DNA from 2 places in the Streptomyces sp. NPDC054783 genome. Region 1 is predicted to be linked to the other one. Evidence: riboswitches for the same ligand, from Rfam matches in the RefSeq annotation. Region 1 holds a riboswitch; the other holds the start of a gene.
What was found. A riboswitch is a leader RNA that binds a small molecule or an ion and turns the genes downstream of it on or off. The one in region 1 is predicted to bind ZMP and ZTP.
Positions count from the first base shown of each region.

Region 2: it holds a riboswitch for ZMP and ZTP, as region 1 does, so the genes downstream of both, ACWGJ5_RS18740 (glycine hydroxymethyltransferase) here and ACWGJ5_RS01910 (bifunctional 5,10-methylenetetrahydrofolate dehydrogenase/5,10-methenyltetrahydrofolate cyclohydrolase) in region 1, are expected to answer to the same signal.

Region 1 covers NZ_JBSHAY010000001.1:410,618-424,824, forward strand. Annotated here, with positions in the region: gene ctaD (aa3-type cytochrome oxidase subunit I) at 1-473, opposite strand, end outside; partial or broken gene ACWGJ5_RS01900 (RNA polymerase sigma factor) at 580-1,074, shown strand; gene ACWGJ5_RS01905 (CU044_5270 family protein) at 1,664-2,653, shown strand; gene ACWGJ5_RS01910 (bifunctional 5,10-methylenetetrahydrofolate dehydrogenase/5,10-methenyltetrahydrofolate cyclohydrolase) at 2,679-3,527, opposite strand; ZMP/ZTP riboswitch at 3,553-3,633, opposite strand; gene ACWGJ5_RS01915 (hypothetical protein) at 3,661-4,500, opposite strand; gene ACWGJ5_RS01920 (MarR family winged helix-turn-helix transcriptional regulator) at 4,561-5,109, shown strand; gene ACWGJ5_RS01925 (nuclear transport factor 2 family protein) at 5,159-5,524, opposite strand; gene ACWGJ5_RS01930 (acyltransferase domain-containing protein) at 5,676-6,467, opposite strand; gene ACWGJ5_RS01935 (S-(hydroxymethyl)mycothiol dehydrogenase) at 6,767-7,855, shown strand; gene ACWGJ5_RS01940 (MBL fold metallo-hydrolase) at 7,852-8,481, shown strand; gene ACWGJ5_RS01945 (SDR family oxidoreductase) at 8,581-9,495, shown strand; gene ACWGJ5_RS01950 (SDR family NAD(P)-dependent oxidoreductase) at 9,527-10,354, shown strand; gene ACWGJ5_RS01955 (pyridoxal phosphate-dependent decarboxylase family protein) at 10,359-11,744, opposite strand; gene ACWGJ5_RS01960 (LysR family transcriptional regulator) at 11,904-12,806, opposite strand; gene ACWGJ5_RS01965 (maleylpyruvate isomerase family mycothiol-dependent enzyme) at 12,878-13,528, shown strand; gene ACWGJ5_RS01970 (L,D-transpeptidase family protein) at 13,642-14,207, shown strand, end outside.
Region 2 covers NZ_JBSHAY010000009.1:216,523-230,729, forward strand. Annotated here, with positions in the region: gene ACWGJ5_RS18680 (GMC family oxidoreductase) at 1-365, shown strand, start outside; gene ACWGJ5_RS18685 (quaternary amine ABC transporter ATP-binding protein) at 362-1,462, shown strand; gene ACWGJ5_RS18690 (ABC transporter permease) at 1,462-3,387, shown strand; gene ACWGJ5_RS18695 (ABC transporter substrate-binding protein) at 3,389-4,342, shown strand; gene ACWGJ5_RS18700 (isocitrate lyase/PEP mutase family protein) at 4,348-5,070, opposite strand; gene ACWGJ5_RS18705 (carboxymuconolactone decarboxylase family protein) at 5,067-5,510, opposite strand; gene ACWGJ5_RS18710 (carboxymuconolactone decarboxylase family protein) at 5,507-6,007, opposite strand; gene pdxR (MocR-like pyridoxine biosynthesis transcription factor PdxR) at 6,055-7,443, shown strand; gene ACWGJ5_RS18720 (DMT family transporter) at 7,459-8,286, opposite strand; gene ACWGJ5_RS18725 (hypothetical protein) at 8,413-8,760, shown strand; gene ACWGJ5_RS18730 (glutathionylspermidine synthase family protein) at 8,773-9,957, shown strand; gene rocD (ornithine--oxo-acid transaminase) at 9,968-11,173, opposite strand; ZMP/ZTP riboswitch at 11,266-11,354, shown strand; gene ACWGJ5_RS18740 (glycine hydroxymethyltransferase) at 11,387-12,838, shown strand; gene trpS (tryptophan--tRNA ligase) at 12,955-13,980, shown strand; gene ACWGJ5_RS18750 (2'-5' RNA ligase family protein) at 14,183-14,207, shown strand, end outside.

The DNA.
Region 1 (14,207 bases):
CCCATGATCCACATGTCGGCGCCGACACCCGGGCTGCGGACGGCGTCCGACAGCGGGGAGTAGGCGAACCAGCCGAAGTCGGCCGCGCCCTGCGGGGTGATGAAGCCGCCCACCGCGACGAGCGAGCCGAACAGGTAGAGCCAGTAGGCGAACATGTTCAGCCGGGGGAACGCCACGTCGGGCGCGCCGATCTGCAGCGGCATGATCCAGTTCGTGAAGCCGGCGAACAGCGGCGTCGCGAACATCAGCAGCATGATCGTGCCGTGCATCGTGAACGCCTGGTTGAACTGCTCGTTCGACATGATCTGCAGGCCCGGACGGGCCAGCTCGGCGCGCATGAGCAGCGCCATCACGCCACCGATCAGGAAGAACGCGAACGCTGTGACCAAATAGAGCGTTCCGATCGTCTTGTGATCGGTCGTCGTCAGCCACCGTACGGCGCGGATGCCCCTGAAATCTCTGATGCTCTTCACGCCCCGCCTGTGTCCGCAGCCGCCCCACCGGTCACACTCGGACGACGCGAGAAGCATCACGGAGGAAGGGTGTGACGATCCGGGCGGTGCCGGACACGAACGGAACATGAGCAACGACGAGATCTTCGCCGCTGCCTATCGCGAGCACTACTGGGCGGTCAGCCGCTATGTCGCGCGGCGACTGCCCGGACGGGCCGACGAGGTGGAGGAAGTGGTGGCGGAGGTGTTCACGGTCGCCTGGCGGCGCCGGCGCGATCTGCCGGAAGCGCCGCTGCCCTGGCTGTACGGGGTGGCCCGCAACTGCCTGGCCAACGCGGTACGCGGCTACGGGCGCCGGCGCCGGCTGGTGGACCGGCTGGGCAACGACGAGGCCGCGCACGGCCGGCACATCGTGGACAGCCCGGACGCGGAGACGCCGGGTGCATGGGTGCACGAAGCCCTGGACCGGCTCTCCCCGGCCGACCAGGAGGTGCTGCGCCTCGCGGCCTGGGAGGAACTCGACGCCGCGCAGATCGCGGTCGCCCTCGGCTGCGGCAGACGCGCGGCGACGATGCGCCTGCACCGCGCCCGCCGCCGACTGCGTGCCGAGATCGACCGGCTGCGCCAGGCACCGCCGCCGAGGCCGGCACTGCCCGAACAGCGCGCGTGTCGCCCGGCGTCGGAGGGCGTGGCGTTTCCTGATCACCCCGTGCGTTCCGGGGTGTCGGAGGGCGAGTCGCATCTCCAGCGGTGCGCGCGTCCGGGTGCCCCGGAGGGTGGCTCGGATCCTGAGCGGTACGCGTGTTCCGCGGCGTCGGAGGACGTGCGGCGTGCCGAGCAGCGTGCGTGTCCTGGGGCCCCGGACGGTGAGTCGCATCCCGAGCAGTGCGTGTGTCCCGCGGCGCCGGAGGACGTGCCGCTCCCCGATCGCGCCGTGGCTTTCGAGGCGTCGGACGGTGGGTCGCTCGCCGGGCGTCGGCCGGGCCCTGGCGCACCGGCGGACGCGTCACACCGTCCGACGCAAAGGACGCCCCCCGTGACGCCGACGACCGCCTCGGCGTCGACGGAGGCGGGCGGGGAAGACGCGCCGTCGGCCTTTACGTCCGGTGCCGGCGATGACACACCCGCCGGGCAGCGCGCACCCGGTCGGGGCTCGTCCTGTTCCGCCTCCGCCACCCCCGTCGGCGTACCCCCGCGCAAGGACCCCCGCCATGACTGACGAACTCGACCTCCTGCGCCGTGCCAACCCGGTGCCGGCCCACGGCCCTTACTTCGGCGACGGTCCGCTCGACCACGGAGCCGAGCGGCGGCTGGAGCTGCTGCTCGGCGAGGACGAACGCCGGCCCGTCCGGCTCCGCACTCCGCGCCCCCGGCTGTGGTGGGGCCTCGCCACCACCGCCGTCGTGCTGGCCACCACGCTCACCGCGCTGCTCGGCGGCCCGGGCACTCCGCCCGCCGTGGCCGCGCCCCGCCCGCTGGCCGTCCGCGCCCACTCCACGGCCGTACCGCTGGACCGGATGGCCGAACTGGCCGCCGCGGCCGCCGCGGGCGGTTCGCCCGGCCTGCGCAGGGGGACCCATGTGCAGGCCTGGAGCCTCGGCATGAGCGACGAAGGGCCGCCGGTGACCCTTCCCGAGGAGCGCGTGGTGCGGTGGAACGCCGACGACAGCCACACCGAGCTCGTCGTGGCGACCGACCCGCGCCACCCGGGCCGCCCGGTCGTCAGCGACGAGGGCGGCGCGCCGCGCACGGTGGCGGACGGACAGGTGCTCAGCCGGACCACCTACCCGCCCAGCTGGAGCGACGCCCCGCCCGAGGCGCGCCCCCCGCACGCGCCGGCCGCCCTGCGGGCCTACCTCGCCGAGACGGCCCGCACCGGCACCGGTTCCCTGACCACGCCCGAACTCCTCGACGCAGTACAGGAGTTGCTGGACCACTGGACGCTCGGTGCCCGGGAGTCCGCCGCGCTGGTCCGGATCCTCGCGGATGCCAAGGGCCTGCGACCGGCCGGGCAGGTGACGGACCGGCTCGGGCGGCCGGGGGAGGCGTACACGTACGACACCCCCGGCGTCCGGCGCTTGCTGATCCTCGAACCGCGCACCGCCGCAGTCCTCGGCCTCGAGACCACCTACACCCGGGACGACCCCCGGTACGGGGTGAAGACCGGGGACGTGATGGAGTACAGCGCCTGGATGCGCTGACGCCTGTGGACCGCGCCGGTGCGCCTTAGGCGCCGAGCTGCCGGGCGGCGGCCTCGACGGTCTGCTCCAGCAGCGTGGCGATCGTCATGGGGCCGACACCGCCCGGCACCGGCGTGATCAGCGAGGCCCGCTCCACGGCGGAGTCGAAGTCGACGTCGCCGGCGTTCCCCGGGTTGTAGCCGGCGTCGATCACGACCGCGCCGGGCTTGATGTCCTGCCCGCGGATCAGCCGCGGCCGGCCCACGGCAGCGATCACGACGTCCGCCTCTCGGACCGCCGCCGGCAGATCCGCCGTGCGCGAGTGGCAGTACGTCACGGTCGCGTCCTGGGCCAGCAGCAGCATGCCCACCGGCTTACCGAGGATCGCGCTGCGGCCCACGACCACGGCCCGCTTGCCTGCCGGGTCCACGCCGTACTCGTCCAGCAGCCGCAGGATGCCGCCGGGCGTGCAGGACACGAAGCCCGGCAGGCCGAAGCTCATCGTGGCGAAGGAGGCGGAGGTGACGCCGTCGACGTCCTTCTCCGGCGCGATCGCCTCGAACGCGGCGCGCTCGTCGATGTGGTCGCCGACCGGGTGCTGGAGCAGGATGCCGTGCACCGCCGGGTCGGCCGACAACTCCCGCAACACGCCCACCAGTTCAGCGGCGGTCGTCGTGGCGGGCAGGGCCACGTGCCGGGAGGCGATGCCGGCCTTGCGGCAGCGGTTCTGCTTCATGCGGACGTAGGTCACGGACGCCGGGTCCTCGCCGACCAGGACGGTCGCGAGACACGGTGCGGTGCCGGTCCGCCCGGTGAGGTCCGCGGCCTTCTTCGCGGTGTCCTCGGCGATACGGCGGGCGAGGGCGGTGCCGTCCATGAGACGGGCCTGGGTCATGCTGCACACTCCTGGGCTCGGTCGACTCTCTCGCCCAGGCGCGCGGCATCCACCACGGACCGCTCCCCGGTGGTACTCCACCTCAGCGCCGGTCACGGCCCGGTTACAGGGTAACCGGGCACGCGTACGACCCTCAGTCACCGTCCGCGGAGGCAGTCGGCACGGGGTCGGCCCCGGCGAGAAACGCGGTCGCCCCCGCATGCAGCCGCTCGGCGCCGATGGACCGTGCCCAGCGGGCCAGCTCCGTGGCCAGCGCCGTGGCGCCCGCCTCGTCGCCCGTGTCCCGGGCCAGCGTCGCCAGCAGCAGGTGCTGGGAGAGGGTGCCGGGCACCGCACCGGCCCGGGCCCCCAGCGCGGCGGCCCGGCGCCAGCGCTCCAGGGCCCGCTCGAGCGCGCCGTGGTCGTGGTCGTGCCCCCCGAGGTGCCGCAGCGCCTCGCGGGCCAGCAGATCGTCCGCGCCGCCCTCCCCGGCCCGCAGTGCCTGGGCGTAGTGCCCGGCGGCGGTCGCGGCGTCGGCGAAGTGGTTGTCCGCGATCAGCCCGCGGTACATCGCCGCCCAGCCCCGGCGCACCTCGTCGGGCGCGTCGTCGTAGAGGTCCCGCGCCCGGTCGCGCAGGGTGGCGAGCGCCTCGGGGTCCTTGCCCTCCGGGCCCTGGCGCGGGGTGCCGGCCACGTGGAGCAGCTGGGCGTAGGCGTGTCTGAGGCGGAGGAAGCCGGTGTCCCAGTCGCCGTCCGGGAACTCCCGTTCGGCGGCCTCGATCCGCGCGGCCGCGGTGTCCGTCCCGGCGAACCAGTCCCGCTCCAGGGCGACTTCGGCATGCGCCCGGGCGATCCGCGCGCAGTCGGCGGGATCCCCTGCGGTCACCGAGTCGAGCAGCGAAGCGGCGCGCTCCCAGCGGCCGGCGGTGCTCAACTCCTTTGCAGCGCACAGGAGTTGCTCGACTTCGACGAAAGCGTGTGCGGCATGTGTCATGCGCGGCAAATTAGTCAGGTGAAAAATGATCCACAAGAAAACTACTGCGGGAGGCAGACGGTGCAGGATTCGGTGGACCGCCACGTGGCCGTCTGGGCACGCGAGCTGGAGTGGCTGGACCCGGTGCGGGAGGCCATCGCCGCCCGGCTGACGCTCCTGGCCCGGCACACCTCCCAGGCCCGCCGGGCGGTGCTGGACGCCGACGGCCTGAAGTACTGGCAGTACAAGGTGCTGTTGATGCTGCGCAGGTCCGGGCCGCCGTACGAGTGCAGTCCCTCGGGGCTGGCCGAGCGGCTGGGCCTGACCCGGGGCGCGCTCTCGGCCCGGCTGGGGCCGATCGAGGACGCCGGGCTGATCACGCGTACGCAGGAGAAGGGTGACCGCCGGCGCGTGCGGGTCCGGCTCACCGAGGCCGGCCATGCCGCGTTCGAAGCACACGCGGCAGCGGAGGACTCGGGCGAAGGTGCGCTGCTCTCAGCGCTGACCGAAGCAGAACGACGCACACTGGCGGACCTGCTGCGCAAGCTGGTCCTGGCCGTCGAGGGCGAGCCCGGGGCATCCGCCCCAGGCTTGCCCGCGCCGAGAAGGTCCAGGTCAGCCGAGAGGTGACCCGGACCCTCGCGTAGCTCCTTCCGGCGCCCGCCATGCCGGGGTGTGCCTACTCGTCCCAGGCCTGGATGATCAGTTGGTCGGCTATCTTGCCGTCGCGCAACGTGACCATCGACTCGGCGAGGACGCGGGTGCCGTCCCCGTACTGGCAGGACTCACTGAACGCGGCATGATCGCCCTGCACGACGCACCGGTCCAGCTTGTGTGTCATGTCGCGGCTGTAGATGTCGTCCAGCAGCTCGGCGATCTGACCCCGGCCGCGCAGGACCGTGGGGTGGCTGGGCTGGTTGTTGCGGTCGACGATACGGATCTCCGCGTCGTCGGCGTAGAGCGACAGAAGGGTGTTCCCCGTGTTCCCTTCTATTCCCCGGCGCAGTGTCTCGATGTCGAAGGCGGAACCTGTCGCGGTGCCCATGGGTGACCTCCTTCGGGCGCCCGCGGCCCGGCGGGGCGCGGACCGCCCGGACGCCCACCCTTCGAGACTCCCCCGGCCCGGCGGCCACGGCAAGCGCAGACGGCGGGCTCCGCCAACGGGTGAGCGCGGGCCGCCGTCCGTGTCCCGGCCCTCAGCGCCGTACGGCCCCGGAGCCGGCGCCCGGCCCCGACCGCAGCACCGCCCAGTCGCGGGACAGCGCGAAAGCCGAGGCCGTACCGCCCGGGAGGCAGTCCGGGAGACAGTCCGGGAGCAGGCGGGTGAGCCGGTCGCCCGGACCCAGTTCCAGCCAGGTGCGCACTCCGTCGCGGTGCAGCAGGCCGACCGCCTCGGCGAACCGCAGCGGTGCGCGCTGCAGCCAGAACTCCGGCTCGGCGGTCTCCGCGCCCACGGGACGGGCGGTGACGTCCGACACCAGGGGCAGGCGCGGCGCGCACGGGTGGAGCGTGGCGAGGGTACGGCCGTAGGCGTCGAGGACGTCGTCCAGGCGCGCGGAGTGCGGCTCGGAGTCCGCCCGGCCGTCCAGGAGCCGGGCCAGGGTGCCGACCGCGTGGCAGGCGTCCGCCAGCGAGAAGACGCCCGCGGCATACGCGGCGGCCATCCGCCCGGCCGCCTGCCCGAACACCACGTCCGGCAGGACACCCCAGCCGCGCAGCAACCGGTACTGTGCCGCCTGGAGCGCGAACACCGCGGGCCCGGCGAACGACTCCCGCTCCAGCAGCGCAGCCGTACGCGTGCCGTCGTGCGCGAACATCACGGATTTCAGCGGGAGTTCGAGATACGGATCGAGGCGCCCGCAGATGTCGTCCAGCGCATCGGCGAACTCCGGGAAGGCGTCACGGAGTTCGCGTCCTGTTCCGGGCCGCGGCGCGGCGCCGGCCGAGAAAAGGAATGCGATGCGTCCATTGCGGGCTTCGACGGGCATGCCCCCATTGAGGCACGCCCGGATCGATGCACACACCAGGCGAACTCATGCACCCTGCAAAAAGATTGTCATCATGGAATGATGTTATTCGGTCAAATTCTTACCGAAGAGCGGATCGTTTCCAACGAATGAGCCCGCTGTTCTCGGCATGAGCGCCCGGCGCTGCCGAATGGGGGCGTCCGGCGCGGACCGATTCGCCCGGCGGCCGGAAAGATCCACGATCACGGCCGTGGTCCGCCCGCTACCGGCCGGTCGCGCATAGGGTCGGCGGCGAAGGCATTCGAGGAAGGGGCCAGACCATGGCGCAGGAAGTGCGCGGCGTGATTGCACCGGGGAAGGACGAGCCCGTACGGATCGAGACGATCGTGGTGCCGGACCCGGGGCCCGGCGAGGCCGTGGTGCGCGTCCAGGCCTGCGGCGTCTGCCATACCGACCTGCACTACAAGCAGGGCGGCATCTCGGACGGCTTCCCCTTCCTCCTCGGCCATGAGGCCGCCGGTGTCGTGGAGTCGGTCGGCGAGGGCGTGAGCGATGTCGCGCCCGGCGACTTCGTCGTCCTCAACTGGCGTGCCGTGTGCGGCAACTGCCGGGCCTGTCTGCGCGGCAGGCCCTGGTACTGCTTCGACACGCACAACGCGAAGCAGAAGATGACCCTGACCGACGGTACGGAGCTCTCGCCGGCGCTGGGCATCGGCGCCTTCGCCGAGAAGACGCTCGTCGCCGCCGGCCAGTGCACCAAGGTCGACCCGGCCGTCTCCCCGGCGGTCGCCGGCCTGCTGGGCTGCGGGGTCATGGCCGGTATCGGCGCCGCGATCAACACGGGCGGCGTCGGGCGGGGCGACTCGGTCGCCGTCATCGGGTGCGGCGGGGTCGGCGACGCGGCCGTCGCCGGGGCGAACCTCGCAGGCGCGGCGAAGATCATCGCCGTGGACATCGACGGCCGCAAGCTGGACAAGGCCCGCACCCTGGGCGCCACCCACACCGTCAACTCCAAGGAGACCGACCCGGTCGCGGCGATCCGCGAGCTGACCGGCGGCTTCGGCGCCGACGTCGTCATCGAGGCGGTCGGCCGCCCGGAGACGTACCAGCAGGCCTTCTACGCCCGCGACCTCGCCGGCACCGTCGTCCTCGTCGGCGTCCCCACCCCCGAGATGAAGCTCGAACTGCCCCTGCTGGACGTCTTCGGCCGCGGCGGCGCCCTGAAGTCGTCCTGGTACGGCGACTGCCTGCCCTCCCGTGACTTCCCGATGCTCATCGACCTGCACCTGCAGGGGCGGCTGCCGCTCGACGCGTTCGTCACGGAGACCATCCAGCTCGACGAGGTGGAGAAGGCGTTCGAGCGGATGCACCACGGCGACGTGCTGCGGTCCGTGGTGGTGTTCCGATGACCGTACGCATCGAACGCCTCGTCACCACCGGGCAGTTCACGCTCGACGGCGGCACCTGGGACGTCGAGAACAACGTGTGGATCGTCGGCGACGAGCGGGAGGTGATCGTCATCGACGCAGCCCACGACGCCGAGGCCATCGCCCGCGCCGTCGACGACCGGCGCCTGATCGCCATCGTGTGCACGCACGCCCACAACGACCACGTCAACGCCGCACCGGCACTCGCCGACCGCACCGGCGCCACCATCTGGCTGCACCCCGACGACCTGCCGCTGTGGAAGACGACCCACCCGCATCGCGACCCCGACCGGCACCTCCTGGACGGCCAGGTCATCGAGGCCGCCGGCGCCGACCTGACCGTGATCCACACCCCGGGCCACGCCCCCGGCGCCGTCTGCTTGTACGACCCCGCGCTCGGCACCGTCTTCACCGGGGACACCCTGTTCCGGGGCGGCCCGGGCGCCACCGGACGCACGTACTCGCACTTCCCGACGATCATCGACTCCATCCGCGACAAGCTCCTCACCCTCCCGCCGGAGACCAAGGTCCTCACCGGCCACGGCGACCCCACCACCATCGGCGCCGAGGCACCGCACCTGGAGGAGTGGATCAGGCGCGGACACTGAGCCCGCGCCGGCAACCCCGACAGAAGATGTCCGGCTTTCCCGTGACAGTGGACGGCGACAGCAGTCGCACCGCAGTCGCAAGCGCACGGGAGGCCGGACATGTCAGGACCGCTGCAGGACAAGGTGGCGCTGGTCGCGGGGGCGACCCGGGGCGCCGGGCGGGGCACCGCCGTGGAACTCGGCGCGGCCGGCGCCACCGTCTACGTGACCGGCCGCAGCACCCGTGAGCACCGCTCGGAGTACGACCGCCCCGAGACCATCGAGGACACCGCCGACCTCGTCACCGCGGCCGGCGGACACGGCATCGCCGTCACCGCCGACCATCTGGAACAGTCCGCCGTACGCGCCCTGGCGGAGCGCATCGACCGCGAACAGGGCCGCCTCGACATCCTCGTCAACGACATCTGGGGCGGCGAGAAGCTCTTCGAGTGGGACACCCCGGTCTGGGAGCACGACCTTGCGGGCGGGCTCAAACTGCTCCGGCTCGCGGTCGAGACACACGCGGTCACCAGCCACTTCGCGCTGCCGCTCCTGCTGCGGCACCCCGGCGGCCTCGTCGTGGAGATGACCGACGGCACCGCCGACTACAACCGCGACACCTACCGCGTGAACTTCTTCTACGACCTCGCCAAGGCCTCCGTGCTGCGGATGGCCTTCGCGCTGGGCCACGAACTCGGCCCGCGCGGCGCCACCGCGCTCGCCCTGACCCCGGGCTGGCTGCGCTCGGAGCTGATGCTCGACGCGTACGGCATCCGCGAGGACAACTGGCGCGAAGCCCTCGACCGCGAACCGCACTTCGCCATCTCCGAGACCCCGCGCTATGTCGGCCGCGCCGTCGCCGCCCTGGCCGCCGACCCCGACGTGGCCCGCTTCAACGGGCAGTCGCTCTCCAGCGGCGGACTCGCCCGGGAGTACGGCTTCACCGACCTCGACGGCAGCCGCCCCGACGCCTGGCGGTACCTGGTCGAGGTGCAGGACGCGGGCAAGCCGGCCGACGTCACCGGATACCGGTGACCGCGCCCCCGCTGGGCCGTACGGTCACCGCATGACCGATCACACCCGCTTCGCAGGACACGGAGTTCTCGTCACGGGCGCGGCCCGCGGTATCGGCGCCGCCGTCGCCAGGAGGCTCGCCGAGGAGGGCGGACGGATCCTGGTCACCGACCGGGACCTGCCCGAGGCCGAGCGTACCGCCGCCTCCATGCGCCGACAGGGCCTTGCAGTCGAGGCGTTGGCGTGCGACATCGGCGACCGCGCCTCGGTGGAGGCGGCCGTCGGCCACGCCGTTGCCGCGTTCGGCTCGCTCGACGTGCTGGTCAACTGCGCCGCCCACTGCACCCCGGACGCCCCCTTCTTCGAGGACGAGTCCGACGAGACGTGGGCGCTCGACCTCGACGTCACCCTCACCGGCGCCTACCGCTGCTGCCGCGCCGCCCTGCCGCATCTCGCCGCCTCCGGACGCGGGGCGATCGTCAGCATCGGTTCCGTCAACGGGATGCAGGACTTCGGCAACCACGCCTACAGCGCCGCCAAGGCCGGCCTCGGCTCGCTCACCCGCACCCTCGCCGGGCATGCGGGGGCCCGGGGCGTGCGGGCCAACCTCGTGGTGCCGGGCACGGTCCGCACCTCGGCGTGGCAGGGGCGCGAGGACGAACTCGACGCGCTCCGCCCGTTCTATCCGCTCGGCCGGGTCGGCGAGCCGGAGGACGTCGCCGCCGCGGTCGCCTTCCTCGCCTCCCGCGACGCCGCGTGGATCACCGGCACCACGCTGGTGGTCGACGGCGGGCTCACCGCGGTGAACACCGGCTTCCACACGGTCGTACGGCGCCCCGGGGCCGGCCGGGCCGAGCCCTCCGGGGAGCCGGCGCCCTGAGCCCTCAGCCCGAGGCCGCAGCCAGCGCCTGAAGCACCCGCTCGGTGTCGGCCTCGGTGGTGCGCCAGTTGCTGAACGCGGCCCGCAGCCCGGGCACCCCGCCGTACACGGTCGGTGTCACATACGCCTCCCCGGATGCGGCGACCGCCCGGGCCAGCGCGTCCACCCGCTCCTGCGTGGGGTCCTCGGCGAGGGTGAAGCAGACGACGTTCAGCCGGACCGGTGCCAGCAGGCGCAGGCCCGGCAGCGCGTCGATGCCCGCGCCGAGCCGGCGCGCCAGGGCCACGTTCCGCTCGACGATCTCCCGGTGCCCGGCGCGTCCGTAGGCCACCAGCGAGAACCACGCGGGCAGCGCGCGCAGCCGCCGGGAGTTCTCCGGGGTCAGATGCACGAAGTCGGGCTCGCCGACGGGCAGCCCCAGATAGGGGGAGGCGTTGTGGAACACCCTCACCTGAAGGTCACGCCGACGCGTGAACTGCACGGCCGCGTCGTAGGGGACGTTGAGCCACTTGTGCAGGTCCACACAGACCGAGTCGGCCGCGTCGAGACCGTCGACCAGCGCGGCGTACTCGGGGGAGAGCGCCGCGAAACCGCCGAACGCGGCATCGACGTGCAGCCAGAAGTCGTAACCCTCCTTCAGCGCGGCGATCGCGCGTAGATCGTCGAAGTCGACGGTGTTCACGGTGCCCGCGTTCGCCACGACGACCGCCGGGCCTTCCAGCCGGGCCAGCTCCGCCTCCAGCGCGGCCACGTCCACCGCCTCCCGGTTGCCGGGCAGCAACGGCACCCGCCGCAGCCGGTCCCGGCCGAGTCCCAGCACCGACATCGCCTTGGCCACGCTGGAGTGCGGGCTGCCGGAGAGCACCTCGACCGGGCCGAGCGCCGCCGCGCCCTTGCGCGAGACGTCCACGCCGAGCCGCTCGCCGAGCCACTCCCGGCCGATCGCCAGCCCGACCGTGTTGGACGCGGTCGCCCCCGTCACGAACGCGCCGCTGTGCGCCTCGCCCAGCCCGAACATCCCGCGCAGCCAGGCCAGCGTCTCCCGCTCCAGCTCCTGGGCCCACGAACCGCCCGCCCCGGACAGGTTCTGGTCGAACGCCGACGTCAGCCAGTCACCGGCGACCGACGCCGGGGTCGCGCCACCGGTGACGAAGCCCAGGTAGCGGGGACCGGCGGAGCCGGAGAAGCCGGGCGCCCACCGCTCGGCGAACTGCGCCAGAGCCGCTTCTGCGCCCGCGCCCTCCTCCGGAAGCGGAGTACGTGTGGGGGCCTTTCCAGGAGCGGCAACCGGTCGCTCCGTGACTCCCACCGCTTCACGGGTGGCGAAGTCACGCGCGGACTGGAGCAGTTCGGGGAGCCGGGAGAGGTCGTCGGCGAGGGTGGGGTGCATGTGCCGCAGCGTAGAGGGGCGGGGAAGCCGTGGGCCCGGTCCAATTCCGGGGAACTGGACTGGACGGTGGTGGCGATGAGCGCCCCGAAGGGGCGCGGGGAACCGTGCGACCAGCCACCACGCACCCGCACACGACAACGACCGAACCTGCCATGGCGCTCACCCGCCCCCGCCCGTCCCCTCCCGCAGCCGCCCCAGAAGGACTCGCGCCGCCGGCAGCATCGGCCCCTCCGCCCGCCAAGCCAGGGCCACCCTGCCGCGTGCCCGCGGGTCCTGCAGAGGCAGGACGGTGAGGCCCGGCCGGGGGCCGAGACCAGGCAGGACGGCGACCCCGAGCCCGCGAGCCGCCAGCCGGCCCAACGCGTCCGGCGTCGCCGCCTCGAACGCGATCCGCGGCCGGAAACCCGCCTCGGCGCACAGCCGTTCCACCACACCGCGCATCCCGGTTCCGCGCGGCAGGCCGATCACCCGGTGCCCGCGCAGCGCCGCCGGCGGAACGGCAGCGCAGCCGTCGTACTCGGCGAACAGGGGGTGCCCGGGCACCGCCGCCACGACCAGCGGCTCGTCGATCACCACATGGTGGGCGATGCCCGGCGGCGGCGCCTCCTGCGCGACCCCGGCCACCGCGAGGTCCAGCTCGCCCCGGCGCAGCGCGGCCAGCATCCGCTCCGAGGTGTCCTCGGTGAGCGTGACCTCCACCTGCGGGTGTGCCTCATGGAAGTCCGCCAGCTGCCCGGCCATGTCGAAGGGGTGCGCGAGGGTGCCGGGGACCAGACCGACGGCGACTCGCCCGCGCAGCAGTCCGGTGTACTCCTCCACCGTCTGCCGCACCCCCTCGACGGCCGCGAGCGCGGCCCGCGCATACGGCAGTACGGCCTCACCCACCTCCGTCGGCCGCACCGAGCGTCCCGAGCGGTCCAGCAGCGGCTGCCCCAACTCGCGCTCCAGCTGTCGGACTTGCGCGCTCAGCCCGGGCTGGGCCAGATGCAGCCGTTCGGCGGCCCGGGTGAATCCGGCCTCCTCCACCACCGTCACGAAGTACCGCAGCTGCCTCAACTCCATAACGGATCATGCTAGATGTCAGACGGATCATGTCTTGGACTTCCGGCAACGACGTCGACAACCCTGGAGGCATGGGGAAAACAGCACGAACCGCAGCAGACAGGGCCGCCACGGCCGCCGCCATCGCCGCCGAACGTCGGGAACTGGCCGATCTCTTCGAGGTGTTGACGCCCGCGCAGTGGAGCGCGCCCAGCCTGTGCGCGGGGTGGCGGGTACGGGAGGTCGTGGCACACATGTCGATGGGGTTCCGCCACCCGACCGCGCAGGTGCTGGTGGAACTCGTCAAGGCGCGCGGCAGCCTGCACCGCATGACCGACCGGCTCGCCCGACGCGACGCGGCAGCCCACCCGGACGCCGTGCTCGCCGGGTTCCTGCGCACCCATGCCCACCACCCCTGGAAGCCACCCGTCGGCGGGCTCGCCGCGGCCCTCGGCCACGACGTCGTGCACGGTCTGGACGTCACCGTCGCCCTCGGACTGGACCGCGAGGTGCCCGAGGGCCGGCTGCGGATCCTGCTGGACGCCGTCGACCCGCGCGCCTTCCGGGTGTTCGGCACCGACCTGACCGGTGTGCGGCTGTGCGCGGACGACCTCGACTGGTCCTTCGGCTCCGGCGCCGCCCTGTACGGCCGCGGCCAGGACCTCCTGCTGGTCGCGTACGGCCGCAGGCTCCCCGCCGGCCGGCTGCGCGGTGAGGAGGTTCACCGTTTCGTCACAGCCTGACCGGAACCACAACCCTTTGACCCCCGCACAGGTCTAGCAGTCCGAGATCGCGGGAATCGCCAGGGGAGAACCCGGGGCAGACCCCGGGTGAACAGGGGAGAAGAGGGTTGCACATGGGGGACACACGCAGACGGGGCATCGTCGCGCTGGGCGTCACGGGACTCGTGGCGCCGCTCACGCTCGCCTTCACCGCGGCACCGGCCCAGGCCGCGAGCTGCACCACGCAGACCGGGCCGTACCAGAAACAGGTCGAGAAGTTCCTCGGCCGGCCGGTCGACGGCAAGCAGTCCGCCGCCGACTGCCAGGCCATCCAGGCCTTCCAGAACAAGCACGGCATCACGCCCGCCATCGGCTACGCCGGACCCGTCACCTGGGGTGTGATGGACCTGATGAACAAGCAGAGGGCCGTCGGGAACAACCCGAACAAGGACGGCGCGTGCCCGGTGAACAAGGGCCGGATCGCCTGCGTGAACCTCACACTCCAGCTGAGCTGGATCCAGGACGGCAGGAAGCTCGTCCACGGACCGGTCCCCGTGCGCACCGGGCGCAAGGGCTACGCCACCCGCACCGGCCTGAAGAAGATCTACTGGCGGGACCTCCACCACGTCTCGACCGTCTACAACGTGCCCATGCCCTACAGCCAGTTCTTCGACGGCGGCCAGGCCTTCCACTCGGTCAA
Region 2 (14,207 bases), on a different contig from region 1:
ACTACGACGCCCGGACCCTGGTCGACGGCATCCGCACCGCCCGTGAGATCGCCAGGACCGAGCCGCTGACGGGCTGGCTCAAGCGCGAGGTGTGCCCCGGCCCCGAGATCCAGGGCGACGCCGAACTCGGCGAGTACGCCCGCAAGGTCGCGCACACCGTCTACCACCCGGCCGGCACCTGCAAGATGGGCGCCGCCGACGACGAACTCGCCGTAGTGGACCCGGAGCTGAGGATCCGCGGCCTCGACGGCATCCGCATCGCCGACGCATCCGTCTTCCCGACCATGACCGCCGTCAACCCGATGATCGGGGTGCTCATGGTCGGGGAGAAGGCCGTCGACCTTATCGGAGGTGACGCCCGATGACCCTCACCGTCCCCACCCGCAAGCCGCCCACCAACGACACCCCCGTGTTCTCCGTCTCCGGCCTGTGGAAGGTCTTCGGCCCCAAGCCGCGGCGGATACCCGACGACCCCGAGCTGGCCGCCCTCGAACCCGCCGACCTGCGCGCCCGCACGGGCTGTACGGCCGCCGTCCGCGACGTCTCCTTCGACGTCCGCAAGGGCGAGGTCTTCGTGGTCATGGGCCTGTCGGGCTCCGGCAAGTCCACCCTGGTCCGCTGCCTCACCCGCCTGATCGAACCGACGGCGGGCACGATCTCCATCGACGGCGAGGACGTCCGCGCGATGGACAAGACCCGCCTGCGCGAACTGCGCCGGCACCGGGCCGCCATGGTCTTCCAGCACTTCGGCCTGCTCCCGCACCGCACCGTCCTGGACAACGTGGCGTACGGCCTGGAGATCCAGGGCGTGGGCAAGGCCGAGCGGCGCGAGCGGGCCGCCGAGGTCGTCGCCAAGGTCGGCCTCGAAGGCATGGAACACCGCCGCCCCGCCCAGCTCTCCGGCGGCCAGCGCCAGCGCGTGGGGCTCGCACGGGCGCTGGCCGTCGACCCCGAGGTGCTGCTGTTCGACGAGCCGTTCAGCGCCCTCGACCCGCTCATCCGGCGCGACATGCAGGACGAGGTGGCCCGCCTGCACCGCGAGGAGGGCCGCACGATGGTCTTCATCACCCACGACCTCGCCGAGGCCCTCAAGCTGGGCGACCGCATCGCCCTGATGCGTGACGGCAAGGTCGTCCAGCTGGGCAGCCCCGAGGAGATCGTGGGCTCCCCGGCCGACGACTACGTGCGCGAGTTCGTCCGGGACGTGCCGCGCGAGCAGGTGATGACGGTGCGGACGGCCATGAAGCCGGGCACCTGCGGCGGCCCGGAGCACCCGGGCGCGCTGGCCCCGGACGCGGTGGTCGCGGACGCGATCAGGACCGTGGCCGAGACCGGCACACCGGCGTGCGTGGTGGAGGACGGCACCTGCGTCGGGACCGTGGACCACGAGCTGCTGCTGGACGTCGTGGCCGGCATCGACGTGGGCGTACCCGGCCCCCGGACCAGCCCGGAGGCCGTCTGATGGCAACGCTGACCGTTTCGGCTTCCCGCACGAACATCCCCCGCCTACTCAAGAGCAGAACCGCGGCCAAACTGCTCCTCCTCGCGCTCGTCACCGCCGTACTCCTGCCCCTCCTCCACGGCGGATCCTGGCCCCACGACCTGACCGTCAGCCTGGACAAACCCCTCACCAGCGCCAGCAACTGGGTGATCGACAACCGCGACAGCCACCCCCTGTTCCTCTACTTCTTCGGCTACATCAGCAACGCGGTCGTGCTCTCCGTACGAGCCGTCTACCTCACCCTGCTCGCCGCGGGCTGGACCGGCGTCACGGCGTTCGGCGCCCTGCTCGCCTGGCGCGTCGCCGGCGCCCGCCTGGCCGCCGGCACCGCGATCGCCTTCCTGGCCTGCGGCGCCCTCGGCATGTGGGTGCCGACCATGCAGACCCTCGCGCTGATGGTCATCGCGGTCCTCGCCTCCGTGGTCGTCGGCGCGCTCCTCGGCCTCGCCGCCGGCCTGTCCGACCGCCTGGACCGCGCCCTGCGCCCGGTCCTGGACACCATGCAGGTGCTCCCGGCCTTCGCCTACCTCCTCCCCGTCGTCCTGGTCTTCGGCATCGGCGTCCCCGCGGCCGTGCTCGCCACCGTCGTGTACGCCGCCCCGCCGATGGCCCGCCTCACCGCGCTCGGCCTGCGCGGTGCCGACCCCGAGGTCCTGGAGGCCGTGGAGTCACTCGGCGCGACCCGCCGCCAGCGGCTGCTGACCGCCCGTATCCCGCTGGCCCGGGGAGAACTCCTCCTCGGCCTCAACCAGACGATCATGATGGCGCTGTCCATGGCCGTCATCGCCTCGGTCATCGGCGCCGGCGGCCTCGGCGACCGCGTCTACCAGGCACTCGCCTCGGTCGACGTCGGCCAGGCCCTCGCCGCCGGCATCCCGATCGTGCTGCTCGCGATCGTCCTCGACCGCGTGACCGGAGCGGCAGGCGACGGCACCACACGCCCGAAGACCATCGGCTGGGCCTACGCCCTGGCCGTCACCGTGGCCGTCGCCCTGGCCGCCCGGCTCCTCGGCCGCCTCGACTGGCCCTCCGGCTGGACCCTGAACATCGCCGAACCGGTCAACCGCGCCGTCGACTGGATGACCAACCACCTCTACTCCGGCGTCCCGGTCATCGGCGGTACGGCCGACTGGGCAGGCCACTTCACCACCTGGGTCCTGGACCCCGTCCGCGGCGGCCTGCAGTGGCTGCCCTGGTGGTCGGTGCTGCTGATCGTCGCCGCGCTGGCCTGGACGATCGGCACCTGGCGCACCGCCCTGACCGCCGTCCTCGCCATGGCCGCGATCGGCGTGCTCGGCGTCTGGGACCCGGCCCTCGACACGCTTTCCCAGGTGCTCGCGGCCGTCGCCGTCACCCTGGTCCTCGGCTTCGCGACCGGCATCGCCGCCGCCCGCAGCGACCGCGTCGAACGCGCGCTGCGCCCGGTCCTGGACGTCTTCCAGACCATGCCGCAGTTCGTGTACCTGATCCCGGTCGTCGCCCTGTTCGGCGTCGGCCGCGCCCCCGCCGTCGCCGCGGCCGTCGTCTACGCGCTGCCCGCCGTCGTCCGGATCACCGCGCAGGGCCTGCGCCAGGTCGACCCGGCCGCGCTGGAGTCGGCCCGCTCGCTCGGCGCGACCGGCCGGCAGCAGCTGTGGCAGGTCCAACTCCCGCTCGCCAAACGGTCGTTGCTGCTCGCCGTCAACCAGGGTGTGGTCCTGGTCCTCGCCGTCGTCATCATCGGCGGCCTGGTCGGCGGCGGCGCCCTCGGCTACAACGTCGCCTTCGGCCTCGCCCAGGGCGACCTCGCGACCGGTCTGGTGGCCGGTGCCGCGATCGTCTGCCTGGGCCTGATGCTCGACCGGGTGACCCAGCCGACCGAGCGACGCGCGGCGAAGGGAGCCTGACATGCGCGCACGTACGACACTCGCGGTGGGCTCGCTGCTGCTGCTGACGGTGACCGGCTGCGGCGCCGCCGACATGACCAAGCAGGCCAGCCCGTTCGCGAACGCCCGGGGCTCGAAGACCGTCACCCTGTCCGTGCAGTCCTGGGTGGGCGCCCAGTCCAACGTCGCCGTCGCCCAGTACATCCTGGAGCACAAGCTGGGCTACCGCGTCGACACCGTCCAGGTCGACGAGGTGCCCGCCTGGGACGCGCTCAGCCAGGGCCGCGTCGACGCCATCCTGGAGGACTGGGGACACCCGGACCAGGAGAAGCGGTACGTCCAGGACAAGAAGACGATCACGCGCGGCGGCGGCCTCGGCGTGACCGGCCACATCGGCTGGTACGTCCCCACCTACCTCGCCAAGCAGCACCCGGACATCACCGACTGGAGGAACCTCGACAAGTACGCCTCCCTCTTCCGCACCGCGGAGAGCGGCGGCAAGGGCCAGCTGATGGACGGCTCCCCGTCGTACGTCACCAACGACAAGGCCCTGGTGAACAACCTGAAGCTGAACTACCAGGTCGTCTTCGCCGGGTCCGAGGCCGCCCAGATCACCCAGATGAAACAGTTCGCCAAGCAGCACAAGCCCTTCCTGACGTACTGGTACGCCCCCCAGTGGCTGTTCAAGAAGGTCCCCATGACGGAGGTGAAGCTGCCGCCGTACAAGGACGGCTGCGACGCGGACGCCGCGAAGGTCGCCTGTGCCTATCCGCACACCCCGCTGCAGAAGTACCTCAACGCCGGCTTCGCCAGGTCGGGCGGCAAGGCGGCGGCCTTCCTGAAGAAGTTCAGCTGGACGACCGAGGACCAGAACGAGGTCTCCCTGATGATCGCCGACCAGAAGCTCTCGCCCCAGGACGCGGCGAGGAAGTGGGCGGACAGCCACCCCGACGTGTGGAAGAAGTGGCTGTCCTGACGCCGTTATCCCTTGAGGGCGTCGGCGAGGTCCCGGACCGCCGCGGTGGCCCGCCGCTGCAGTCCCGGGCCGAACGTGATGCGGGTGGCCCCGAGTTCGCCGAGTTCGGCGGATGAGGGGCCCTCCCCGTCCAGGCGGGCCAGCGCGTTCAGCGGGCCCTGGATGCCGGACCGCAGCAGCGGCAGCACGCCGGCGGGGGCGAGGATCGGATAGATGCAGTCCGCGCCCGCCGCCACGTACAGCGCGGCCCGCTCGATGGCCCGTTCGGGATCCTTGTCGCCGTGCACGAAGACGTCCACGCGGGCGTTGACGAACAGCCGGTCGGCGGCGGCCGAGCGGACCTCGGCGAGGAACTCGGCCTGCTCCTGCGGGTCCTTGAGGACACCCCCGCCCGAGTCCTCGAGGTTGCAGCCGACGGCGCCGGCCTCCAGCAGCCGCTCCACGATCTCCTTCGGCGCGAGCCCGTACCCGCACTCGATGTCCGCCGACACCGGCACGTCCACCGCCCGCGCGATCCGGGCGACCGCGGCGAACATCTCGTCGGCCGGGGTGGCCCCGTCCGCGTACCCGAGCGCGGCGGCCACCCCGGCGCTCGGCGTGGCCAGCGCCGGGAACCCCGCGTCCTCGAACACCCGCGCACTGGCCGCGTCCCAGGGGCCGGGCAGGACCAGCGGATCACCCTGGGGGCGCCTGAGGTGCAGCGCCCGGAACACGTCCACCTTGCTCACGGCTGGTAACCCCCTGGTGGGATCCGACGGCTGACCATGATCCGGTTCCAGCCGTTGATGACGGTGATCAGGCCGATGAGATGGGCGAGGCCGGCCTCGTCGAAGTGCTTGGCGGCGCGCTCGTACACCTCGTCCGGCACAAACCCCTCGGTCAGCACGGTGACCGCCTCGGTCAGCGCGAGCGCGGCCCGCTCCCGTTCGCTGTAGAGGCCCTCGGTCTCCTCCCAGGCGCTCAGAAGCTGGATACGGTCGTCCGACTCCCCGTTCTTCCGGGCCAGCCGGAGGTGCATGTCGAGGCAGAACGCGCAGTGGTTGAGCTGCGAGGCGCGGATCATCACCAGTTCGGCGAGGACCGGATCACCGAGCCCCTTCTTCGCGGCCGCGCTGAGGCCGGACATCGCCCGCCCGACCTCGCGGTCGAGCAGTTGCGTACGGCTCACTTGTGCTGCCCGGGCTGGTAGTGGCCCGGGGTCATCCGCGTGGTCACACCGAACCGGTTCCAGGCGTTGATCACCGTGATCGCGGCGATCAGCTGGGCCAGCTCGGCCTCCCCGAAGTGCGTGGCCGCCTTCTCGTACACCTCGTCCGACACGAATCCGTCGGTCAGGACGGTGATCGCCTCGGTCAGCTCGATCGCCGCCAGCTCCTTCTCCGTGTAGAAGTGCCTCGACTCCTCCCAGGCGCTGAGCTGCACGATCCGCTGCACGCTCTCACCGGCCGCGAGCGCGTCCTTGGTGTGCATGTCGAGGCAGAAGGCGCAGTGGTTGAGCTGCGAGGCGCGGATCTTCACCAGCTCGTACAGCTGGGGGTCGAGCCCCTGCTTGGCGGCGGTGTCCAGCCGGATCATCGCCTTGTAGACCTCGGGCGCGTGCTTGGCCCAGGCAAGTCGCGGGGCCTTCTCGGTGGCGCACTCGACGGTTTCCTCTGCCGCACTCATGCCTTCGACCCTATGAGCGAGGCAGCCCAGGAGTATGGTCCATTTCCATGGCGGAATCCTGGGCCACTCTGGGCGTCGACCTGCACCTCGAACCGGCCGGCTCCGGCGGCCTGCGCCGGGGCCTGACCGACGCCCTGCGCGAGGCCGTCCGCACCGGCCGCCTCGCCCCCGGCACCCGGCTGCCCTCCTCCCGCACCCTCGCCGCCGACCTCGGCATCGCCCGCAACACCGTCGCCGAGGCCTACGCGGACCTGGTGGCGGAGGGCTGGCTCACCGCCCGGCAGGGCTCGGGCACGCGGGTGGCGGACCGTGCCGTCGTCCCGCCGGCGGATGCGGCACCCCGGCGCAGGGAACCCGTCCGCCCCACCTACAGCCTCATCCCCGGCACCCCGGACCTGGCCGCCTTCCCCCGCACGGAGTGGCTCAAGGCCGCCCGCCGCGCCCTGACCACGGCCCCCTACCAGGCCCTCGGCTACGGCGACCCGCGCGGCCGCCCCGAGCTGCGCGAAGCCCTGGCCGGTTATCTCGCCCGCGCCCGGGGCGTGCGCGCCCACCCGGACTCCGTCCTGATCACCGCGGGCTTCTCGCACGCCCTGCGGCTGCTCGGCACGGTGCTGCGGGCGCGGGGGGTGCGCACGGTGGCGGTCGAGTCGTACGGCCTGAAGGTGCACTGGAACCTGCTACGCGCGGCAGGCCTGACGACCCCCGCACTCCCGTACGACCAACTGGGCACCGACACGACCCCGTTGACGGACGCGAGCGCGGTCCTCCTCACCCCCGCCCACCAGTTCCCCATGGGCACGCCCCTGCGCCCCGACCGGCGGGCCGCCGTAGTGGAGTGGGCGCGGCGCACCGGCGGGCTGATCCTGGAGGACGACTACGACGGCGAGTTCCGCTACGACCGCCAGCCCGTCGGCGCCCTGCAGGGCCTCGACCCCGACCGCGTGATCTACTTCGGTACCGCCAGCAAGTCCCTGGCCCCCGGACTGCGACTGGGCTGGATGGTGGTGCCGGCGTCCCTGGCGGAGGAGGCGGCCTCGGCCAAGGGCGGCGTGGACACCGTGGGAGTGCTGGAGCAGCTCACCCTCGCCGAGTTCATCACCTCCGGCGTGTACGACCGCCACGTCCGCTCCTCCCGGCTGCGCTACCGGCGCCGCCGCGACGCCCTCGCCGCCGCCGTCTCCGCCCGCGCCCCCGAGGTGACGGTCACCGGCATCGCCGCCGGCCTGCACGCGGTGCTGCGGCTGCCGGCCGGCATGGAAAAGTCGGTGGTCCAGGCCGCGGCCTGGCAGGGCCTGGCCCTGCACGGCCTCGCCTTCCACCGCCACCCGGAGGCCGTCGCCGAGCCGCTGGACGCGCTGGTGGTGGGCTACGCGACGCCGCCGGACAGCGCGTGGTCGGGGGCGTTGGACGCGCTGTGCAGGGTGTTGCCGTAGGACACCGAGGCGACCTCAGGCTTCCTCGGCCACCACCGGCGCCTCCCCGAACCGGGCCAGCGCCAACGCCCCCACCACGGCCACCAGGAATCCCAGCACCGCCAGCCAGGCGAGCCCCTCCTTCGTGCGGTCGCCCAGCCACACCACGCCCACGGCCGCCGGACCGATGGTCTCGCCGATCACCAAGCCGGCGGTGGCGGTGGTCACGGAACCCCGCTGCAGGGCCGAGGTCAGCAGCATGAACGCCGCGCCTCCTCCGATCAGCAGCGCATAGGCCGCAGGGTTGGTCAGGAGATCCAGCGGCACCAGGCTGTCGATCAGCCGGACCGACACCTCCACCACCCCGAACCCGAAGCCGGCCCCGAGCCCGAGCACGAGCGCCCGGCTCGTGCCGGACAGCCGGCCGCCCGCGAACGCGAGCAGCAGCATGCCGACCGCGACCGCGAGCATCACGTACCGCAACGTGTCCGAACCGTCCTGGTTCCCCTCCGGCCCGGACGCCAGCCCCAGCATCGCGAGGCCTGCGCACACCACGCCCACCGCGCCCCACTCCGTGCCGCTCAGCCGCACCCGCAGCAGCCGCGCCGCGACCACCGCGGTCACCGCCAGGCTGGAGGCCAGCGCCGCGCTGACCGCGTAGATCGGAAGCGACCGCAGTGCCGCGATCTGGAAAAGGAAGCCGAGCCCGTCCAGCGCGAGCCCCGCCAGGTACCGCCACTGCCGCAGCGCCCGCAACAGCAGTGCCGCCTCACCCCCGCCGTCCGTACCGACCGCCCGCGCGGCCACCGCCTGCAACACCGTCGCGGTGCCGAAGCAGACCGCCGCGCCAAGGGCGCACACCATTCCAAAGAGCACAAAGGGACTCTAGGAGAGGGGCGACGTGGCAACCCACTGCGGCCTGCTCTCTTACCGTTCTCTAGGCTGATCCGACAGTCCTACGAACAGGCCGACATGCGGGGGAACACCACGATGGAGAACACGCGCCGCCGGCTGCGCTCGGGCACGGTCGTCCTCGGCGGCATGGGCCTGCTGGCCGCCGCCCTCACCGCCTGCTCCTCCGACCCGGACAAGCGCTGCGTCGACCGCGACAGCTACACCTACGCCAAGGGCTACAAGGTCGTCTCCGAAAAGAACTGCACGTCCTCCTCCCTGAAGACCTCCGTCGACGGCGGCTGGTACTACGGCGGCAGGAAGAAGGGCTCCTGGGTGAGCGGCGGCTCCTTCACCAGGCCCAGGTCGGGTTCGGGCGGCAGCCACGGCGGCAGCGGGGTCCACCGCGGCGGCTTCGGCGGCGGCCACCACAGCTCCGGCGGCTGACGGCACCGGCCCATGGAACGCCGTACCACCACACCCCGTCCGGGCTGGCAGCAGACCGTCGAGGAGCAGGGGCTGATCTACCCCCTCACCCGCCACCCCGACGGCTCCCTGCGCCCCTACTGGGACGAGAGCGCCTACTACGTCTTCACCCTGGCGGAGGTCGAGGCGCTGGAGGAGACCGTCGAGGAACTGCACCGCATGTGCCTCGCGGCCGCCGAGCACATCGTGGCCGAGGACCGGCTCGCCGACCTCGGCATCACCGACCCGGCCGTTGCAGCCGCCGTCACCGAGTCCTGGCGGCGCCGCGCCGAACTCCCCTCCGTCTACGGCCGGTTCGACCTCCGCTACGACGGCACCGGCCCGGCCAGGCTGCTGGAGTACAACGCCGACACCCCGACCTCGCTGGTGGAGGCCGCCTCGCCGCAGTGGTTCTGGATGGAGGAGCGCTTCCCGGGCGCCGACCAGTGGAACTCCCTGCACGAACGCCTCGTCGAGGCCTGGCGGACGCAGGCCGCGCTGCTGCCCCCCGGCAGCCCGCTGCACTTCGCGCACTCCTCGGCCGACGAACTCGGCGAGGACCTGATGACGGTCGCCTACCTGAAGGAGACGGCCGAACAGGCGGGCCTCGACACCGACTGGCTGTCCATGGAGGAGATCGGCTGGGACAGCCTCTCCGGCCGCTTCGTCGACAACCAACTCCGGTTCATCCGAGGCATCTTCAAGCTCTACCCGTGGGAGTGGCTGACCACCGACGCCTTCGGCGGACACGTCCTGGACACCCTCGACAACGGCGGCGGCACCGGCAGCACCCTGTGGATCGAACCCGTCTGGAAGATGCTGCTCAGCAACAAGGCCCTGCTGGCGATCCTCTGGGAGCTGTACCCGGGCCACCCCAACCTCCTCCCCGCCTACCTCGACGGCCCCCGCGAGCTGGCCTCCGCACCCGGCTACGTCGCCAAACCGCTGCTCGGCCGCGAGGGCGAGGGCGTCACCGTGCACCGGCCGGGCGCCCCGGCCGTACTCCGCGACGAGCCCTGCTGCTACCAGCAGCTCGCCCCGCTGCCCGCCTTCGACGGCAACCACGTCGTCCTCGGCGCCTGGGTCGTGCAGGACGAGCCGGCGGGCCTCGGCATCCGTGAGTCCTCCGGCCTGATCACCGACGAGTACGCCCGCTTCCTGCCCCATGTGATCCTCTGACCCCTGCGCCTCAGCCGCTCAGCGCCGCCCGGAACTGCTCCAGCCCCCAGTCCAGGTCCTCCTCACCGATCACCAGCGGCGGAGCGAGTCGTACGGTGGCGCGGTGGGTGTCCTTCACCAGCACCCCGCGGTCCATCAGCCGCTCGGAGACCTCCCTCGCCGTGCCGGCCTTCGGCGCGATGTCCACGCCGGCCCACAGCCCGCGCCCGCGCACCGCCGTCACCGCGCCCGTGTCGAGCAGCGTCCGCAGCTCCCGGTGCATCCGCTCGCCCAGCTCGGCCGCCCGGGCCTGGAACTCGCCCGTGCGCAGCATCGCGATCACCTCCAGCGCCACCGCGCAGGCCAGCGGATTCCCGCCGAACGTCGAGCCGTGCTCGCCCGGCCGGAACACCCCGAGCACCTCCGCGCTCGACACCACCGCCGACACCGGCACGATCCCGCCGCCCAGCGCCTTGCCCAGCACGTACATGTCCGGGACCACCCCCTCGTGCTCGCACGCGAAGGTCCGCCCGGTGCGGCCGAGACCCGACTGGACCTCGTCGGCGACGAACAGCACGTTCCGCTCGCGGGCCAGCTCCCGGACCGCGGGGAGATAGCCGGCCGGCGGCACGATCACCCCGTTCTCGCCCTGGATCGGCTCCAGCAGCACCGCCACGGTGTTCTCCGTCAGCGCCTGACGCATCGCCGTCAGATCGCCGTACGGCACGATCTCGAACCCCGGCGTGTACGGCCCGAAGTCCGCCCGGGCCTCCGGGTCGGTGGAGAAGCTGATGATGGTCGTCGTACGCCCGTGGAAGTTGCCGCCCGCGACCACGATCTTCGCCATCTCCGCGGGCACCCCCTTCACCCGGTACCCCCACTTCCGGGCCGTCTTCACCGCGCTCTCCACCGCCTCCGCGCCGGTGTTCACGGGCAGCACCATCTCCATCCCGCACAGCTCGGCCAGCTCCGTGCAGAACGCCGCGAACCGGTCGTGCAGGAAGGCGCGGGAGGTCAGCGTCACCCGCTCCAGCTGGGCCTTCGCCGCCTCGATCAGCCGCCGGTTGCCGTGCCCGAAGTTCAGCGCCGAGTAGCCCGCCAGCAGGTCCAGATAGCGCCTCCCCTCCACATCCGTCATCCACGCCCCCTCCGCCGTGGCCACGACGACCGGCAGCGGATGGTAGGTGGGCGCACAGTGGGCTTCGGCGGCGGCGACGAGGTCTTCTGCAGCGGTCATGGCCTCTCCCGGAAAGGACGGTGGCCCCCTTCCTATCGTCGCTCGCATGGTGGACGCGGGACCTGCGCCGTCCGGCTCGCCCGGTAGGCTGATCAACGGGTCGTGACTGGCGCGCTGGGATGGGACGGACCATCGGGGAGCGGCCCGAGTGTGATGTGTGCCGTGCGCCTGGGCCGAACGTGAACGCTGTACACACGCCGTCCGGAGGTCCTCATGCCAGAGCAGCAGCCCCTGTCCACCGAGTCCACCGCCTTCCGTGCCGCCCTCGACGTCGTCCGCGCCGTCGAACCGCGCGTCGCCGACGCGATCGGCCAGGAGGTCACCGACCAGCGCGCGATGCTCAAGCTGATCGCCTCCGAGAACTACGCCTCCCCGGCCACGCTCCTGGCCATGGGCAACTGGTTCAGCGACAAGTACGCCGAGGGCACCGTCGGCCGCCGCTTCTACGCCGGCTGCCGCAACGTCGACACCGTGGAGGCCCTGGCCGCCGAGCACGCCCGCGAGCTCTTCGGCGCCCGCCACGCCTACGTCCAGCCGCACTCCGGCATCGACGCCAACCTCGTCGCCTTCTGGGCCGTCCTCGCCGACCGGGTCGAGGCCCCCTTCCTGCAGAAGACCGGCGCCCGCCAGGTCAACGACCTGACCGAGGCCGACTGGGCCGAGCTGCGCCAGGCCTTCGGCAACCAGCGCATGCTCGGCATGTCCCTGGACGCCGGCGGTCACCTCACCCACGGCTTCCGCCCGAACATCTCCGGCAAGATGTTCGACCAGCGCTCCTACGGCACCGACCCGGCGACCGGCCTCATCGACTACGAGGCCCTGCGCGCCCAGGCCCGCGAGTTCAAGCCGCTGATCGTCGTCGCCGGCTACTCGGCGTACCCCCGTCTGGTGAACTTCCGGATCATGCGCGAGATCGCCGACGAGGTCGGCGCGACCCTCATGGTCGACATGGCGCACTTCGCGGGCCTCGTCGCCGGCAAGGTCCTGACCGGCGACTTCGACCCGGTCCCGCACGCCCAGATCGTCACCACCACCACCCACAAGTCGCTGCGCGGCCCGCGCGGCGGCATGGTCCTGTGCGACGACTCCCTCAGGGACCAGGTCGACCGCGGCTGCCCGATGGTCCTCGGCGGCCCGCTGCCCCACGTCATGGCCGCCAAGGCGGTCGCCCTCGCCGAGGCGCGTCAGCCCTCCTTCCAGGACTACGCCCGGCGCATCGTCGACAACTCCCGCGCCCTGGCCGAGGGCCTGATGCGGCGCGGCGCCACCCTGGTCACCGGCGGCACCGACAACCACCTCAACCTGATCGACGTCGCCACCTCCTACGGCCTCACCGGCCGCCAGGCCGAAGCGGCCCTGCTCGACTCGGGCATCGTCACCAACCGCAACGCCATCCCGGCCGACCCCAACGGCGCCTGGTACACCTCCGGCATCCGCATCGGCACCCCCGCGCTCACGACCCGCGGGCTGGGCACGGCGGAGATGGACGAGGTGGCGGGCCTGATCGACCGCGTCCTCACCACCACCGAGCCGGGCACCACCAAGTCGGGCGCCCCGAGCAAGGCGGCCCACGTCCTGGACGAGAAGGTGGCCCAGGAGATCGCCCAGCGGGCGACGGACCTGGTGGCGGGCTTCCCGCTCTACCCGGAGATCGACCTGGGCTGAAGCGCCCCCTGAGAGGCGCGGGGCCGCATCCGATATGCGGCTCCGCCGCGGGGCGCGGGCAACCACGGTGCACGCGCAGTTCCCCACGCACGGAACCCCCCGTGCTCTCTGCAACAATGAAAAACATGGCCTCTGCTGACCGACCCCGCGTGCTCTCCGGCATCCAGCCCACCGCCGGTTCGTTCCACCTCGGCAACTACCTCGGCGCCGTCCGCCAGTGGGTGGCCCTGCAGGAGACCCACGACGCGTTCTACATGGTCGTCGACCTGCACGCGATCACGCTCCCGCAGGACCCGAAGGAGCTGCGGGCCAACACCCGGCTCGCCGCCGCGCAGCTGCTGGCCGCCGGTCTGGACCCGGACCGCTGCACGCTCTTCGTCCAGAGCCACGTCCCCGAGCACGCCCAGCTCGCCTGGATCATGAACTGCCTCACCGGCTTCGGCGAGGCCAGCCGCATGACCCAGTTCAAGGACAAGTCCGCCAAGCAGGGTGCCGAGCGGGCCTCGGTCGGCCTGTTCACGTACCCGATCCTCCAGGTCGCCGACATCCTCCTCTACCAGGCGAACGAGGTGCCGGTCGGCGAGGACCAGCGTCAGCACATCGAGCTGACCCGCGACCTGGCCGAGCGCTTCAACGGCCGCTTCGGGCAGACGTTCACGATCCCGTCGCCGTACATCCTCAAGGAGACGGCGAAGATCTACGACCTGCAGGACCCGTCGATCAAGATGAGCAAGTCGGCGTCCACGCCGAAGGGCCTGATCAACCTGCTCGACGAGCCGAAGACCACCGCCAAGAAGGTCAAGAGCGCCGTCACCGACACCGACACCGTGATCCGCTACGACGCGGAGAACAAGCCGGGCGTGTCGAACCTCCTCACCATCTACTCCACGCTCACCGGCAAGTCGATCGCCGACCTGGAGCGGGAGTACGAGGGCAAGATGTACGGCGCACTCAAGACCGACCTCGCCGAGGTGATGGTCGAGTTCGTGACGCCGTTCCGGGAGCGCACCCATCAGTACCTGGACGACTCCGAGACGCTCGACTCGATCCTGGCCAAGGGCGCGGAGAAGGCGCGCGCGGTCGCCGCGGAGACGCTGGCGCACGCCTACGACCGCGTCGGTTTCCTGCCGGCGAAGCACTGAGGAGCACGGACCGGCGCCGAGGCGCACGACCGTACACACGTCCCGGTCGGCAGAGCGCTGCACATCACTTCCGCTGCGCCTGCCCACGGGACACCCGTGGCCGTACAGTCGATAGCCAACGGCCCGAACGTGACGAAACGGGACGGCCGCGCAGACGACGGACGGACGACAGACGGACGAGAGACCGACGACAGGAGACGACGTGGGGACCGTAACGATCGGCGTGT